DNA from 4 places in the Streptomyces sp. NPDC002853 genome. Region 4 is predicted to be linked to each of the others. Evidence: riboswitches for the same ligand, from Rfam matches in the RefSeq annotation. Region 4 holds a riboswitch; each other region holds the start of a gene.
The links. Region 4 has a riboswitch for cobalamin ahead of metE (5-methyltetrahydropteroyltriglutamate--homocysteine S-methyltransferase). Riboswitches for the same ligand answer to the same signal wherever they lie in the genome.
Positions count from the first base shown of each region.

Region 1: another riboswitch for cobalamin. It lies ahead of ACWD02_RS00575 (ABC transporter substrate-binding protein); the one in region 4 lies ahead of metE (5-methyltetrahydropteroyltriglutamate--homocysteine S-methyltransferase).
Region 2: another riboswitch for cobalamin. It lies ahead of ACWD02_RS29145 (cobalamin biosynthesis protein); the one in region 4 lies ahead of metE (5-methyltetrahydropteroyltriglutamate--homocysteine S-methyltransferase).
Region 3: another riboswitch for cobalamin. It lies ahead of ACWD02_RS08880 (ribonucleoside-diphosphate reductase subunit alpha); the one in region 4 lies ahead of metE (5-methyltetrahydropteroyltriglutamate--homocysteine S-methyltransferase).

Region 1 is NZ_JBSFUS010000001.1:120,138-124,374, forward strand. It holds gene ACWD02_RS00565 (ABC transporter ATP-binding protein) at 1-785, opposite strand, end outside; gene ACWD02_RS00570 (FecCD family ABC transporter permease) at 782-1,822, opposite strand; gene ACWD02_RS00575 (ABC transporter substrate-binding protein) at 1,819-2,877, opposite strand; cobalamin riboswitch at 2,944-3,129, opposite strand; gene ACWD02_RS00580 (VOC family protein) at 3,137-3,589, opposite strand; gene ACWD02_RS00585 (helix-turn-helix domain-containing protein) at 3,595-4,237, opposite strand, start outside.
Region 2 is NZ_JBSFUS010000011.1:59,869-64,105, reverse strand. It holds gene cobN (cobaltochelatase subunit CobN) at 1-410, opposite strand, end outside; gene ACWD02_RS29150 (cobyric acid synthase) at 407-1,915, opposite strand; gene ACWD02_RS29145 (cobalamin biosynthesis protein) at 1,912-2,853, opposite strand; cobalamin riboswitch at 2,961-3,103, opposite strand; gene ACWD02_RS29140 (hypothetical protein) at 3,227-3,463, opposite strand; gene ACWD02_RS29135 (anion permease) at 3,476-4,237, opposite strand, start outside.
Region 3 is NZ_JBSFUS010000003.1:214,216-218,452, forward strand. It holds gene ACWD02_RS08875 (hypothetical protein) at 1-293, opposite strand, end outside; cobalamin riboswitch at 472-595, shown strand; gene ACWD02_RS08880 (ribonucleoside-diphosphate reductase subunit alpha) at 733-3,135, shown strand; gene ACWD02_RS08885 (ribonucleotide-diphosphate reductase subunit beta) at 3,135-4,157, shown strand.
Region 4 is NZ_JBSFUS010000004.1:509,183-513,419, reverse strand. It holds gene metE (5-methyltetrahydropteroyltriglutamate--homocysteine S-methyltransferase) at 1-1,824, opposite strand, end outside; cobalamin riboswitch at 1,987-2,201, opposite strand; cobalamin riboswitch at 2,440-2,623, shown strand; gene ACWD02_RS13615 (energy-coupling factor ABC transporter permease) at 2,654-3,412, shown strand; gene ACWD02_RS13610 (energy-coupling factor ABC transporter substrate-binding protein) at 3,412-3,786, shown strand; gene cbiQ (cobalt ECF transporter T component CbiQ) at 3,793-4,237, shown strand, end outside.

The sequences.
Region 1 (4,237 bases), on a different contig from region 4:
GGGTGCGTTTCCGTCGGGTGTCGCGTGACCTCCGCCCGCACCCCGTACACCTTCGCGATCAGTTCCTCCGTGATCACCTCGGACGGTGTGCCCGACGCGTGCGCCACTCCCTCGCGCAGGACCAGGACCTGGTCGCAGAACATGGCCGCCAGGTTCAGGTCGTGCAGGGCTATGACGCTGGTCAGGGGGAGGTCCGCCACCAGGGACAGGAGGTCCAGTTGGTGGTGGATGTCCAGGTGGTTGGTGGGTTCGTCCAGGAGGAGCTCCCGGGGGGTCTGGGCCAACGCCCTTGCTATCTGGACCCGTTGGCGTTCGCCGCCCGAGAGTGTGTGCCAGGACTGGGCTGCGCGGTCGGACAGGCCCGTGCGGGTCAGGGCCTCCCGTACCGCCTCGTCGTCCTGGGCTGTCGGGGCGGACCACGCCCTGCGGTGCGGGATGCGGCCGAGGCGCACGACCTCCTCCACCGACAGCTCGACCTGCGTCGTGGCGTCCTGGTCCACCACCGCGACCCTGCGCGCCACCGTGCGGCGGCCCACGTCCCGCAGCGGGTCGCCGTCCAGCGTGACCACCCCTGACGTCGGGGTCAGGACGCCCGCCAGGATGCGGAGGAGCGTTGACTTGCCCGAGCCGTTCGGGCCGAGCAGGCCGACCGTGGCTCCGGGGGGCGGGGCCAGTGTCACTCCGTCGATGATGAGGTGGCCCGCGGTTGTTCTGGTGACCCTGTCCGCCCGCAGGCCTGAGTCGGTGTGGTCGGTGTGGTCGACGTGGTCGGTGTGCGGGGTCATGTCGTCCTGCCCGTCTTCCTGGTGCGGTAGAGGACCAGGACGAACGCCGGGACGCCGATCAGTGACGTCACCACCCCCACGGGAACCTCCTGGGGGTCGAGGACCGTGCGGGCCAGCGTGTCCACCCAGACCAGGAACACCGCCCCCGCGAGCGCCGTGACCGGGAGCAGCCGCGCGTGCCCGGAACCGACCAGGGCGCGGGCCGCGTGCGGCAGCACCAGGCCCACGAAACCGATGGCGCCCGCGCTGCTGACCAGTGCCGCCGTGAGCAGGGCCGTGACGGAAAGCAGCAGCAGGCGGACCCGCGCCACGTGGACGCCCAGTGTCGCCGCCGCGTCCTGGCCGAACGCGAACGCGTCCAGGGTGCGGGCCTGCGTCAGGCAGACGGCGAGGGCCACGAGGAGCACCGCCGCGCACAGCGAGACGTCCGTCCAGCCCACCCCGCTCAACGAGCCGAGCAGCCAGAACAGGACGCTCCGCGTCGTCTCCGCGTCGCCCGACGTCAGGATCACGAACGAGGTGAGCGAGGAGAAGAGCTGCATCGCCGCCACCCCGGAGAGCACCACCCTGTCGGCGCTCGCGCCCAGGGTGTGGCTGAGCAGCAGCACGAGCGCGAAGGAGACGAGGGCTCCGGCGAAGGCGCCCGCCGAGACCGACACCACTCCCCCGCCGACCCCCAGGACGACGATCGCGACGGCACCCGTGGACGCCCCCGAGGAGACGCCGAGCACGAAGGGGTCGGCGAGCGGGTTGCGCAGGAGGGACTGGAGGACTGTTCCGCAGACCGCGAGGCCCGCGCCGCAGACCGCCGCGAGGAGCGTGCGCGGCATGCGCAGGTTCCAGACGATGCCGTCCCGGATGGGTGTCAGCTTCGCCTCTCCCCAGCCGAGGTGCGCCGCGACCGCCGACCACACGTCGGGGACGGAGATGTCGGCGGGGCCGATGGTGACGGCCAGCGCCACGGAGAGGGCGAGGGCGGCGAGGCCCGCCGTCCAGAGCAGGGCGGAACGTAGGCGGCCCTGGGCGGCCTTCCTCACTTGTCGAGGCCGAACTGGCGCAATGCGGCCGCGACTTGTTCGATGCCGTCCACCGTGCGGATCGTCGGGTTCATGGCCTGGCCGCTCAGCAGTACGTACCGCTTCTTCTTCACGGCGGTCAGGTTCTTGGTGACCGGGTTGGACTCCAGGAACTCGATCTTCTTCTTCGCGCTCTCGGCCGTCTGCGACTTGCGGGTGAGGTCGCCGATCACCAGGACGTCCGGGTCCCGGTCCGCCACCGTCTCCCAGTTGATCTGGGGCCACTCCTCGCGGGTGTCGTCGAAGACGTTCTGCACGCCCAGTTCGCGCGTGATGATGCCCGGTGCCCCGCAGCAGCCCGCGATGTAGGGGGCGTCGGAGTTGGCGAACCAGTAGAGGAGCGAAGTGCCGGACGCGGAAGCGTTCTTGACGGTCTTCGTGGCCTTCGCCACCCGGCCCTTGAGTTCCGCGATCAGGCGTTCGCCGCGCTTCTCGACCCCGAAGGCCCTGGCCAGGTCGCGCACTTCGCCGTAGACGGTGTCCATGGTCAGCGTCTTGACGCGCTTGCCGTCGCCGTCGCCGCTGTTGTCCTTGCCCGCGCAGTCGGAGGGCGAGACATAGGCGGGTACGCCGAGTTCGGCGAACTTGGCGCGGTCGGCGACCCCGCCCTTGCTGACCGTCGCCAGGAAGGAGGCGGTGACGAGGTCCGGTTCCTGGGCGAGGACCTTCTCGAAGGAGGGGTAGCTGTCGGCGAGCCGGTCGACCTTGGCGTTGTCCTTCTCCAGGCCCTTGAGCACCGGGTCCGTCCAGGTGCCGGTGCCGGCCATGCGGTCCGCGAGGCCGAGGGAGAGCAGGATCTCCGTGGAGCCCTGGTCGAGGGAGACCGCTCGCCGCGGCGGCGCCTTGATCTCCGCCTTCTCGCCGCAGGAGGTGAGGGTCAGCGGGTAACCGGCGGCCTTGTCGTCCGCGGTGGACGTGCCGGGGGTTCCCGATGAACCGCCGCAGGAGGTCAGGGTGACGGCCAGGGCCGTGGCGAGGAGAACAGACGTACGTACACGACGGGCGGTGGAGGACACGAGATCCCTTGAGTCTCACGGCTCATACGCGGAGCCTGGCCTGCTTCGTCACCTCCGCCGCCCGGTGCGCGGACGAAGGTGCCAGCAGGTCTTCGGACTCGGGGATCGGCCGGGCGGGGCGCCTTCCCAGGCGTCCGTGGACGCCCAGTGGCCGTGGCCCCGCCCGTTCCCCCTCACCGCTGCGCGTCAGTTCCGGATTCGCACCGGATTCCCTGGCCCTGGTGTGGGTTGACTGGCGTGCGCAAGCTATCACGCGAGGTCAGGACGGCTGCTGGGGCCTCAGTGCGCCGCGGTAGGTGCCGAAGGACCATTTGTTGCCCTCGGGGTCGGCGATGGCGAACTCCCGGCTGCCGTACGGCTTGTCCTCGATCTCACGGATGATCTCGACGCCCGCGGTGCTGAGCCGCTGGTGGAGGTCGTCCACCCGGTCGGTGACGACGTACGTGCCGAAGGTGCCCGGCTTCAGGCACCAGTCCCCGGCGCCGTCGTCGTACGAGCCGAGCATGATCGCTCCGCCCTCGGGCCAGTCGAGCTCGGCGTGGGCCACGCTGCCGCCGTCCTCGTAGACGACGGTGCGCAGGAAACCGACGGTGCCGACCAGGAAATCGATCAGGGCGGGGGCGTCGTTCGCCTGGAGGGTCGGCCAGACGCTGGGAGCGCGCCCGCCGGGGGCGGTCCCGGGCTGCTTCTGCTGATTCTCGGTGGTGTTCATGGCTCCTACTCTTCGCCCCCGGCATGGCTCCCGGCTTGGATATTCCGGCACTCTTCGGCCAGCCAGGCGCTGGGGCTCGCGCCGGTGTACTGCCGGAAGTCCCGCACCAGGTGGGAGTGGTCGTAGTAACCGCACTCCGCGGCGACGCGGGCCAGGTCGGGGGCCGCGCCCGCCGCGACGGGGCGCACGACGGCGTTCCGCGCGCGCTGGAAGCGCATCAGGCGTCCTGCCTGCTTGGGGCTCAGGCCCGTCTCGGCGCGGAAGAGGGTGGTGAGGCGGCGTTCGCTGAGGGCGACGTGCCGGGAGAGCCCGCGCAGGGTGCCCACCCCCTGGTGCCGGGCCAGCCAGGCCCAGGCCTCGCCGACCTCGGGGCGTACGGAGCCGCCGGAGGTGTCGGTGGCCGCGCGCTGCCTCAAGTAGGCGGACAGGGAGGCGAACCGCTGTTCCCAGCCGCCCTGCTCGCACAGCAGCTCCCGCAGCTCGGCGGCGCGGCGCCCCATCACCTCCGCGCCGGGCGTCACCAGCTCACCGGCGAGTTCCGCCGCCGGCAGGCCGAACAGGGCGCGGGCGGCCAGCGGGTGCACGGCGAGCTGGATGCCCGCCTCGTGCTCGGGCCGCACGACGTACGCCGGGGACTGGTGGAGGCCG
Region 2 (4,237 bases), on a different contig from region 4:
TGCCGCTCGTGGGCGTCACCGGAGCGCGCGTGCCCCGCCGCGAGGACGTCCTCCTTGAGGAAGCGCGCCAGCTCACGCAGGTTCTCCGTGCCGCCCTCGACGAGATACCGCAGTGCCTCCGCCACCGACCCCGCGTGCACGGTCGACTCCGCCATCAGCTCCGCGTCCGGCACGGCCTCGCCGCCGAGCAGCACCGTCGGGATGCCGGCGGCCTTCAGCGCCGCGAGCCCGTCCTCCCACGCCCGCTTCCCGCCGAGCAGGCGTACGACGGCGATGTCGGCGCCCTCGATCAGCGCGGGCAGCTCGGCCTGCGCGTCGACCCGGGTCGGATTGCCGATGCGGTAGGGGGCGCCGGAGGCACGGGCGGCAAGGAGGTCCGTGTCGGCGGTGGACAGAAGCAGGACGGTCATGAGGGTGCCCCCGGTGCGATGAAGGGGAGACCTGCGGGTGCGCCGGTCTCGATCAGGCTGAGCAGCGCGTCCGTGTCCGCGTGTTCTTCGATCAGGTCGCCGAGCAGGTCGAGCTGCTCCTCGCGCAGGACGCCGAAGCTGGTGTCGGGCGCGGGCACGAAGCGGCGCCCGGCGGCGCGGGCCACCTCGGTGAGGAAGCGGCGCCGGAACGCGTCGGACTCCAGCGACCCGTGCCAGTGGGTGCCCCACACCTCGCCGACGCGGCACCCGTCCAAGAAGGGCTCCCCGCCCAGGACTCGAGCGACGCCGTGATGGATCTCGTACCCCTCGACGGGTTCACCGAGTGCCTCGCCCACCGGGCGCGCGAGGGTCTTCTCGCGCGCGAACCGCACGCGCACGGGCAGCAGCCCGAGCCCGTCCACGGCCCCCGCACGCGACTCGACGTCGTCCTCGATGTGCTCGCCGAGCACCTGGAAGCCGCCACAGATCCCGAGCACGGGCCGCCCCTCGGCGGCCCGGCACGCGATGGCGTCGGCGAGACCGCGCTCACGCAGCCACTCCAGGGCGCGCACGGTGCCGCGCGTCCCCGGCACGACCACGAGATCGGCGTCGACGAGTTCCTCGGCCCGGTCCACGAACCGCACGACGACGCCGGGTTCGGCGGCCAGCGCGTCGACGTCCGTGAAGTTCGACATCAGCGGCAGGGCACAGACGGCGACCCGCAGCACGTCATCGCCGACCGGGGGAGCGACGGCCGACTCCCGCACGGCACCCCGCAGGGACACCCGGAGCCCGTCCTCCTCGTCGATGCCGAGGCCGTGCTGGAACGGCAGCACACCGAACGTGCGCCGCCCGGTGAGCCCATGGAGCATGTCGAGCCCGGGTTCGAGCAGCGAGACATCGCCCCGGAACTTGTTCACGAGATACCCGGCGACCAGCTCCTGGTCCTCGGCACTCAGCAGCGCCGTCGTCCCGAAGAAGGAGGCGAAGACGCCCCCGCGGTCGATGTCTCCCACCACGACCACGGGGAAGCGGGCGGCCCGCGCGATCCCCATGTTCACGATGTCCGTACGCCGCAGATTGATCTCGGCGGGACTGCCCGCGCCTTCGCAGATCACGGCGTCATAGCTGCCCCGAAGTTCCTCCAGGCATCCCACGACGGTGGAGAGCAACGCTTCCTGCCGCCCACCGTGGTAGCCCCGCGCGCTCATCTCGCCCACCGGCTTGCCCATGAGGACGACCTGGCTGCTGCGGTCGCTGCCCGGCTTGAGAAGGACCGGATTCATCAGCGCGGTCGGCTCGACCATGGCGGCCTGCGCCTGCATGGCCTGGGCGCGCCCGATCTCGGCACCCTCGCGGGTGACGAAGGAGTTGAGGGACATGTTCTGCGCCTTGAAGGGCGCGACGGAGACACCCTTGCGGGCCAGCCACCGGCAGATACCGGCGGTGACGACGCTCTTGCCCGCGTCGGACGTGGTTCCCGCGACGAGGAGTCCACCACTCATGAGGCCCTGCCTTTCCGTAGCGTGCTCACGGCGGCCGCGACGCCCAGCGCAAGCAGCCCGACCCGCCGTGACAGCCGCACGGCCCGCTCGATGTCGGCGACTTCCACACCCCGCCCGCCGCCGTTGAGGACCGGCCGGTGCTCCACGCGTCCCGCGTACGAGAGCGTCCCCCCGAGCCGTACGCCCAACGCCCCCGCGAAGGCGGCCTCGACGGGCCCGGCGTTGGGGCTCGGATGCTTGGCGGCGTCCTGGCGCCAGGCACGCGCCGCACCGCGCGGGGCGTCCCCGGCGACGGCCGCGAGCACGGCGGTGAGCCGCGCCCCCGGCCAGCCCATGACGTCGTCGAGGCGCGCCGAAGCCCACCCGTAGCGCCGGTACTTCGTGGACTTGTGCCCGACCATGGCGTCGAGCGTGTTGACGGCGCGGAAGGCGACGAGACCGGGCACCCCGCCGATGGCGCCCCACACAAGGGCCCCCACCACGGCGTCGGACGTGTTCTCGGCGACGGACTCGACCACGGCACGCGCGATGCCGTCGGCGTCGAGGGCCTGCGGGTCCCGGCCGCACAGATGCGGCAGCCGTTCCCGGGCCACCTCGATGTCCCCGGCGGTCAGCGCCCCGCCCACGGCCCGCGCCTCACGTCCGAGGGAGGTCCCGCCGAGCACGGCCCAGGTCGTGGCGGCGGTCAGCGCGACGGATGCGGCACGTGAGTCACGTACGAGGGAAGAGGCCAGGGCGGCGGCACCGGCAGCGCCTCCGGCGCACACCACGGCATGCAGGGCGCCCCACCCGCGGTGGTCACGCCACAAGACACGCTCGACGGCACCGGCGGCCCGCCCGAACACGGCGACCGGGTGCCCGCGGCGAGGATCGCCGAGGAACAGATCACCGAGAAGGCCGGCGGCGGCGCCGTACGCGAAGTCGCGATCGGCACGCATGGCTTCAGCCGGTCGTTGTGCCGAGAAGTGAGCTCACGCTCGGGAACTGGTCCGGCAACGGGCGGCCGCGCATGGCGATATGTCCTCACTCAGGGTGTCCGCGCCCTGGTTCGACGTGATCGGCGGCGAGAGTTCCTGGCTTCCGAGGAGTCAGCTCCTCGATGACAGTGGCGGGACCGCGCCGGATTCGCACCGGCTTCCTCTCCTGCTGCCGTATTGGCTCCGGCAGTCCACCACGCCCCGCGAAGGCCCGTCAACTCGCCGTTGACCTGCGACGGGAGAGTGTGCGGAGGCCCACATACGAAGGTGGGGTGCGGGACGCAGACGCGTCCCGCACCCCACCGATAACTCCGGTCGTCGGGCGGCGTGGTCGTCAGGCGACGATCAGATAGATCCCGTACGCCACGGCCGCCGCGCAGAGCGCGAAGCACACGTACGCGCCCGTGCGTGCCGCCGCCGCGCCGCCGCCCGCGGCCGAGGAGGCGCCGGACGTGGCCGCCTCGTGCTTGGAGAGGCCGACGATGCCGAGGGTGAACAGGCCCACCAGGGCCACCGTCACCGCGAGGCTGACTCCGAAGACGGAGCCGAGAGCTGCCCAGTCGATGTCCATGCTGACTTGTCCTTACACCGTGGCGGGCCGGGCGGGGTCCGCCACGGTGCCGGTCGGGGCCGCGATGGTGGCCTTGACGAAATCGACGTCCGCGCTCGCCACGGCCGACCCGGTGGGGGGCGGTGTGACGGCGGCCATCGCGGTGGTCACGACGCCCGCGGGCTCGTCGACGGAGGAGCCGCCGATCTCGTCGTCGGCGACGTTCGTGTGGTCGACGGCGTTGCGCCGGGAGAGCACCCAGATCACGGCCGAGCCGGCCACCAGCAGCGCGGCGGTCACCGCGACGCCCCAGGGGCCCTGCTTGGTGAGGAACTCCGCGCCCGCGCCGACCAGACCGGCGGCCGGCAGCGTCAGGCCCCAGGCGATGAACATCCGGCTCGCCGTGGACCAGCGGACGACGCCGCCCTTGCGGCCGAGGCCCGCGCCCATCACGGCGCCGGAGCAGGACTGGGTGGTGGAGAGCGAGAAGCCCAGGTGCGAGGAGGCCAGGATGACCGTCGCGGCGCTGGTCTGGGCGGCGAAGCCCTGCTGCGGCTGGAGGTCGGTGAGGCCCTTGCCCATGGTGCGGATGATGCGCCAGCCGCCGAGGTAGGTGCCGAGCGCGATGGCGACACCGGCCGAGACGATGACCCACATCGGGGGGTTGGCGCCGGGGTTCAGGACGCCGCCGGTGACCAGGGCGAGCGTGATGATGCCCATGGTCTTCTGCGCGTCGTTCGTGCCGTGGGCCAGCGAGACGAGGCCCGCGGAGGCGATCTGGCCCACGCGGTAGCC
Region 3 (4,237 bases), on a different contig from region 4:
AAGGGATCTCCCTTGTCGGCCATCGCCCCGGGAAAGCCGCGAATGGCCTGGCCGGCACTGGCCCCCCGCATCCCGGAGAGCTCCCTGCTCGCCTTCGCGCCGGACTCGCAGGTGCCCCAGTCACCGCCCCCGTAATGCTGGTCGTAGGACCCCGTGGCGGCATCGAGCGCCTCGGCCCGCGGGCCCACGGCCTTCGCCGGAAGCAGCGCCGCCATCAGCTCCGCGTCCGTGAAAACTTTGCCGGGACCGGCGTCGCCGTCGACACCGGCGGCCGTGGTCCCCGGATGCCTCACGGGCTGCTCCCCGCCGTCCCCGCACCCGGCGACGAGCATCAGCAACGCCATCGCACAGCCCACGCCCCGCCCTCGCACGCCGTCTCCCCCTGTTCGACGATGAGTTCGGCCGCCACCCTAGGGGATACCCGCCCCGACACAAGATATGGGGCTGACGTTCGGAGCCAGCACAAGATGTATGCTCGTGCTCGCTGTCGCCGCAGGGGAATCCGGTGCAAGTCCGGAACTGTCCCGCAACGGTGTATGAGTACGCATTTGTCGTGCTCGCAAGTCCGAAGACCTGTCGACAGCGCACCCGTTCTGACCGGTCCGGGTGCCGACGACGTCCGGGCCTCGTGGAATGGGCTGGTGGACGCGGAGCGCAGCCCTGCCAAGGGTGGGCCCCCGTGTGTCACTCACCCCTCCCCAAGGCCCTGAGCCGAGCGAGGGAGTGCTCCACGTGACCATCGCGCCAGCCGAACCTGCGTCAGCGCAGACCACCGACGGTCAGCAGACCGCCGACGGCCCAGGAACCGCGCTGCTGCGTACCCTGACCGACCTCACCGCCGACCTCCCCGACGCCGACCCGGGCCGGGTCGCCGCCGCCGCGCTGCGGGGCCGCTCGGCCAACGCGGATCTGGCGGAACTGCGGGAGCTGGCGACCGAGGCCGCCGCCGGCCTCATCTCCGAGGACCCGACGTACTCGCAGCTGGCGGCCAGGCTCCTCAGCCTCAGCATCCGTGACGAGGCCGCGTCGCAGGGCGTGCGCAGCTTCTCCGAGTCGGTCGCCGTCGGGCACCGCGAGGGCCTGATCGCGGACCGCACCGCCGCGTTCGTCACCGATCACGCGGAGCGCCTCGACGGTCTCGTGGACGCCGCCCTGGAGGACGGCGCCGACTTCCGCTTCGGCTACTTCGGCCTGCGCACCCTGCACAGCCGCTACCTCCTTCGCCACCCGATCACCCGGCACGTCATCGAGACCCCGCAGCACTTCATGCTGCGCGTCGCGAGCGGCCTGGCGGAGGACGAGAGCACGCGCTCGGCGGACGAAGTCGCCTCCCTGTACCGCCTGATGAGCCGCCTGGACTACCTGCCGTCCTCGCCGACGCTCTTCAACTCCGGCACCCGGCACCCGCAGATGTCCTCCTGCTACCTCCTCGACTCCCCGCTGGACGAGCTGGACTCCATCTACGACCGCTACCACCAGGTCGCGCGCCTCTCCAAGCACGCGGGCGGCATCGGCCTCTCGTACTCCCGCGTCCGTGCCCGCGGTTCGCTGATCCGCGGCACGAACGGCCACTCCAACGGAATCGTGCCGTTCCTCAAGACGCTGGACGCCTCCGTCGCCGCCGTGAACCAGGGCGGCCGCCGCAAGGGCGCCGCCGCGGTCTACCTGGAGACCTGGCACTCCGACATCGAGGAGTTCCTGGAGCTGCGCGACAACACGGGTGAGGACGCGCGCCGCACGCACAACCTCAACCTCGCGCACTGGATCCCGGACGAGTTCATGCGCCGGGTCGCCGCCGACCAGGACTGGTCGCTGTTCTCGCCCGCCGACGTGCCCGAGCTCGTCGACCTGTGGGGCGACGAGTTCGACGCCGCCTACCGCAAGGCCGAGGCCGCCGGGCTCGCCCGCAAGACCATCCCGGCCCGCGAGCTGTACGGCCGCATGATGCGCACCCTGGCGCAGACCGGCAACGGCTGGATGACGTTCAAGGACGCCGCCAACCGCACCGCCAACCAGACGGCGGAGCCCGGCCACACCGTCCACTCCTCCAACCTCTGCACGGAGATCCTGGAGGTGACGGACGACGGCGAGACGGCCGTCTGCAACCTGGGTTCGGTGAACCTCGGCGCCTTCGTGGACACGGCCGCCGGTGACATCGACTGGGAGCGGCTCGACGAGACCGTCCGCACCGCCGTCACGTTCCTCGACCGCGTGGTCGACATCAACTTCTATCCGACCGAGCAGGCCGGGCGCTCCAACGCCAAGTGGCGCCCCGTGGGCCTCGGCGCGATGGGCCTCCAGGACGTCTTCTTCCAGCTGAAGCTGCCCTTCGACTCCCCCGCCGCGCGCGCCCTCTCGACGCGCATCGCCGAGCGGATCATGCTCGCCGCCTACGAGGCCTCCGCCGACCTCGCCGAACGCAACGGGCCGCTCCCGGCCTGGGAGAAGACCCGCACCGCACGCGGCGTCCTGCACCCCGACCACTACGGCGTCGAGCTGACCTGGCCGGAGCGCTGGGCCGCGCTGCGGGAACGTATCGCCACGACCGGTATGCGCAACTCGCTGCTGCTCGCCATCGCGCCGACCGCCACGATCGCGTCCATCGCGGGCGTGTACGAGTGCATCGAGCCGCAGGTCTCCAACCTCTTCAAGCGCGAGACGCTGAGCGGCGAGTTCCTCCAGGTCAACGCCTACTTGGTGGAGGAGCTGAAACGGCTCGGCGTCTGGGACGCGCAGACCCGCGAGGCGCTGCGCGAGTCCAGCGGCTCCGTGCAGGGCTTCAGCTGGATCCCGGCGGAGGTGCGCGAGCTCTACCGCACCGCGTGGGAGATCCCGCAGCGCGGCCTGATCGACATGGCCGCCGCGCGCACGCCGTTCCTGGACCAGGCGCAGTCCCTGAACCTGTTCCTGGAGACGCCGACCATCGGCAAGCTCTCCTCGATGTACGCCTACGCCTGGCAGCAGGGTCTCAAGACCACGTACTACCTGCGTTCGCGCCCGGCGACCCGCATCGCCCGCGCGGCGGCCGGCAACACCGCCGAGTCCGCTCCCGCCCCCGTACCCGCACAGGCCACGGCCGAAGAAGCCGTCGCCTGCTCCCTGGAAAACCCCGAGTCCTGCGAGGCCTGCCAGTAATGAGCTCCACCACCAACGCCGAGAAGAACCTCCTCGACCCGGGCTTCGAGCTGACCCTGCGTCCCATGCGCTACCCCGACTTCTACGAGCGCTACCGGGACGCGATCAAGAACACCTGGACCGTCGAGGAGGTCGACCTCCACTCGGACGTCGCCGACCTGGCGAAGCTGTCCCCGGGCGAGCAGCACATGATCGGCCGCCTGGTCGCGTTCTTCGCGACCGGTGACTCGATCGTCTCGAACAACCTCGTGCTCACGCTCTACAAGCACATCAACTCCCCCGAGGCGCGGCTCTACTTGAGCCGCCAGCTCTTCGAGGAGGCCGTGCACGTCCAGTTCTATCTGACGCTGCTCGACACCTATCTGCCCGACCCGGAGGACCGCGCCGCGGCTTTCGACGCGGTCGAGGAGATCCCCTCCATCCGCGAGAAGGCCGAGTTCTGCTTCAAGTGGATGGACTCCGTCGAGAAGATGGACCGTCTGGAGTCCAAGGCCGACCGGCGTCGCTTCCTGCTGAACCTGATCTGCTTCGCCGCGTGCATCGAGGGGCTCTTCTTCTACGGCGCCTTCGCCTACGTCTACTGGTTCCGCTCGCGCGGCCTGCTGCACGGCCTCGCGACCGGCACCAACTGGGTGTTCCGTGACGAGACGATGCACATGAGCTTCGCCTTCGACGTCGTCGACACCGTCCGCAAGGAGGAGCCGGAGCTCTTCGACGACGCACTGCAGACGCAGGTCACCGACATGCTCAAGGAGGCCGTCGAGGCCGAGCTGCAGTTCGCGCGCGACCTGTGCGGTGAGGGCCTGCCCGGCATGAACACCGACTCCATGCGCGAGTACCTGCAGTGCGTCGCCGACCAGCGGCTCCAGCGGCTCGGCTTCGCGCCGGTCTACGGCTCGTCAAACCCGTTCTCGTTCATGGAACTCCAGGGTGTCCAGGAGCTCACCAACTTCTTCGAGCGGCGCCCTTCGGCCTACCAGGTCGCGGTCGAGGGTTCGGTCTCCTTCGACGACGAGTTCTAGGACCTCCGACTCCCGTGAGCTGCGTGGGGCGCGGGGGGCCTCACGCAGCTCACGGTCGATCCTGCGGTCGTGTACGTACC
Region 4 (4,237 bases):
AGTCCCCGCGGCCTCCAGGTCGTCGACTTCGTCGCGCAGGGCCAGGGCGACCTGGCGCGCGGTGTCGCCAAGCGGCTGGTCGTCGCGGACGAAGGACCAGGCAAGCATGGTGACAGGGCCCGTGAGCATGCCCTTCACGGGGCGGTCGGTGAGGGAGTTGGCGTACGACGTCCAGCGCACCGTCATCGGTTCGGGCCGTGAGATGTCGCCCGCGAGGACTGGCGGGCGTACGTAGCGGGTGCCGTACGACTGGACCCAGCCGTGCTGCGTGGCGAGGTAGCCCGTGAGCTGTTCGGCGAAGTACTGCACCATGTCGTTGCGTTCGGGCTCGCCGTGCACCAGGACATCGATGCCCGCCTTCTCCTGGAAGGCGAGGACCCCGCGGATCTCCGAACGGATGCGCTCCTCGTAGCCGTCCGTGTCGATGCGGCCCGCCCGCAAGTCCGCGCGCGCGGTGCGCAGTTCGGTGGTCTGCGGGAAGGAACCGATGGTGGTCGTGGGCAGTTGTGGCAGGCCCAGACGGGACCGCTGGGCCGCCGCGCGCTCCGGATAGGCGTGTACGCGGCGGGCGTCGGCGTCCGTGACGGCGGCGGCACGGGCGCGTACCGCCGGGTCGTGGGTGAGGGCCGAACGCGAGCGGGACGCCAGGTCGGCACGGTTGGCGGCCAGTTCGGCCGTGATGGTGTCCGTCCCCTGGGCCAGGGCGCGCGCCAGCGTGGCGATCTCGGTGGCCTTCTGGTGGGCGAAGGCCAGCCAGCGGGCCACCTGCGGGTCGATGTCCCGTTCGGCGGTGGCGTCCAGCGGGACGTGCAGCAGGGAGCAGGACGCGGAGACGTCGACCCGGTCGGCGAGGCCCAGGAGCGTGCCCAGGGTGGCCAGGGACTTCTCCAGGTCGTTGATCCAGATGTTGCGGCCGTTGACGACACCCGCGACAAGGCGCTTGCCGGGCAGTCCGCCGACGGCGGCGAGATCCTGCAACTGGCCGGCGGCGGCCTCCGTGAAGTCCAGGGCGAGCCCCTCGACCGGCGCCTTGGCCAGCACGGGCAGGGCCTCGCCGAGCCTGCCGAAGTAGGAGGCGACAAGGAGTTGCGGCCGGTCGGCGAGCGCTCCGAGGTCGCGGTAGGCGCGGGCGGCGGCATTGAGCTCCGCCGGGGTGCGGTCCTGGACCAGGGCCGGCTCGTCGAGCTGCACCCACTCGGCGCCCGCGGCGCGCAGGTCGGCGAGGACCTCCGCGTAGACGGGCAGCAGGCGGTCGAGGAGGGTGAGCGGATCGAAGTCGGCGGCCACGCCGGGCGCGGGCTTGGCGAGCAGCAGATAGGTCACCGGGCCGACAAGGACCGGGCGTGCCGCGAGGCCGAGCGCCACGGCCTCCTCGAGCTCGGCGACCTGCTTGGCCGAGTCGGCGGCGAATACGGTGTCGGGGCCCAGCTCCGGCACCAGGTAGTGGTAGTTGGTGTCGAACCACTTGGTCATCTCCAGCGGCGCCACGTCCTGGGTGCCGCGGGCCATCGCGAAATAGCCGTCGAGGGAGTCGGTGTCGACGGCCTCGCGGTGCCGCCGGGGGACGGCGCCGACCATGATGCTGGTGTCCAGGACGTGGTCGTAGTACGAGAAGTCGCCGGTCGGCACTTCGTGGATGCCGGCGTCGGCCAGGTGCCGCCAGGTGGAACGGCGCAGCCGCGCCGCGGTCTCCCGCAGGGCGTCGGCGCTGACGCGGCCCTTCCAATAGCCCTCGACGGCCTTCTTCAGTTCCCGGTCGGGGCCCTGGCGGGGGTAGCCGTACACGGTGGCTCGTGCTGCCGCGGCTGCGGACTTCGCTGTCACGGAAATCTCCTTCGCGAGATGACTCCTGAGAATCCCGGGGACGGGACACGGACGCGAAGGGATGACGGACCGGGCGGACGGACGCGCGCCACCGGCGCGGTGCCCCACCTGATCTGTACGCCGACCCGCCCACGAGGTCACCGGGATGTCCGCACGTGAGGGATCACATGCGGGCAACGGGCAGGTCTTCGGACTCGCGGGCACATCTGCCGGGGCAGACACCTACTGGCCGTCGCTTCCCGGATCCGCTGGACCCAGTGCGTATGACGGCGGTCGTTCCCACTCACCGCTGCGGGGCAGTCCCGGATTCCCACCGGGTTCCCTCTTGCGACGCCTCTGCCTGGCGGACAGGGCGAACCAGCTGCACGGATCAGGCTAGAGGGTGGTCGGGCCTCATGGGCGGTACTGATCACATTCCGGACCGTGAGGTGAGACACGGAGGGACACGGAGGAACACGGCCCTGCGGTCGTCGTCTTTGTCGGGGGCGGGGCGTACGCCGGGCGCACACGAGCCGATGGGCAGGGGCTGACCAGGGGCGTACGCCCAGGTCATGTGCGCTCGCGCGTGCCACAAGCGGTGTGGTCCCGCAAGTTGTCAGGTCACTTGATTCCGCACTAGGGTCACCACGCCTTGGTGCTCGGGAAATCGGTGTGATGCCGGTGCGGCCCTCGCCACTGTGATCGGGAAGTCCGGCTCCAGCCCTCGCGGCAGCCACTGGGCGCAACACGCGCCCGGGAAGGCGGAGTCCGGTCGGTACGACCCGTCAGCCAGGAGACCGGCCAAGGCGCGTTGTCCATCCACGAGGTGCTGGAGAGGGTCTGCTTAGCCATGCACATAGCCGAGGGTTTCCTCCCGCCGGCGCACGCGATCGCCTGGGGCGTAGCGTCCGCGCCGTTCGTCGTCCACGGAGTCCGCTCCCTCACCCGTGAGGTCAAGGAACACCCGGAGAGCACACTGCTCCTGGGTGCCTCCGGAGCGTTCACCTTTGTCCTTTCCGCGCTGAAGATCCCGTCCGTCACGGGCAGTTGCTCGCATCCGACGGGAACCGGGCTCGGCGCGATCCTGTTCCGGCCGCCGATCATGGCGGTGCTCGGCACCATCACGCTGCTGTTCCAGGCGCTGCTGCTCGCCCATGGCGGGCTCACCACGCTGGGCGCCAACGTGTTCTCCATGGCGATCGTCGGGCCATGGGCCGGGTACGCCGTCTACCGGCTCCTGAAGCGGTACGACGTGCCGCTCATGGTCGCCGTGTTCTTCGGCGCGTTCGTCGCCGACCTGTCCACGTACTGCGTCACCAGCGTCCAGCTCGCGCTGGCATTTCCGGACCCCAGCAGCGGATTCATCGGCGCCCTGGGCAAGTTCGGCGGCATCTTCGCCGTCACGCAGATCCCCCTCGCGGTCAGCGAGGGACTGCTCACCGTCGTGGTGATGCGCCTGCTCGTGCAGTCGAGCAGGGGCGAGCTCACGCGGCTCGGCGTGCTGCTCCAGGGCACGAAGCCGTCCGCGGAGGCGGTCACCAAGAGCACGAACGAGAGCAAGAGCACGAACGAGAGCAAGAACGAGACGGAGACGGGGGCCAGCGCCTGATGAGCCGGAACGCGAAGATCAACACTCTGCTTCTCCTCATCGTCGCCGCGCTGGCCGTGCTGCCGCTGGCGCTCGGTCTGGGCGACGACGAGAAGGAGCCGTTCGCCGGGGCCGACGCCCAGGCCGAGACCGCGATCACCGAGATCGAGCCGGACTACGAGCCCTGGTTCTCGCCGCTGTACGAACCCCCCTCCGGGGAGATCGAGTCGGCGCTCTTCGCGCTGCAGGCGGCGCTCGGCGCGGGCGTCCTCGCCTACTACTTCGGTCTGCGCAAGGGGCGCCGTCAGGGTGCCGAGACGGCGCTGGCCGAGGCCGCCGCCGCGGAGCAGGCCGCCGACGAGAAGAGCAGCCGGGCCGGGACCGGGCAGGTCTGACGCGGCGTGCTGCCCATCGACGCGGCGGCGCACAGCAGTCGCTGGCGCCGCCGCCACCCCGTGGACAAAGCCGTGCTCGGACTCGGCCTCACCGTCCTTGCCGTCTCCCTGCCGCCCTGGCCGGGTGCTGCCCTGGTCCTGGTCGCCGCGCTCACCGTGCTGTTCGGACCCGCCGGTGTGCCGCCGCGCAAACTGTGGCGCGCCTACCGCGTGCCCCTCGGCTTCTGCGTCACCGGCGCCCTGACCCTGGTCGTCCAACTGGGCGGCCCCGAAGGGTTCGTCACGCTCGCCGACGGCGGCCCCGAGCGGGCGGGCGGACTGCTCCTGCGCACCTCGGCGGCCTCGCTCGGCGTCCTGCTCTTCGCCTTCACCACCCCCATGTCGGACCTGCTGCCCCGCCTGGTGAAGGCAGGCGTACCGGCGCCGGTCGTCGACGTGGCCCTGGTCATGT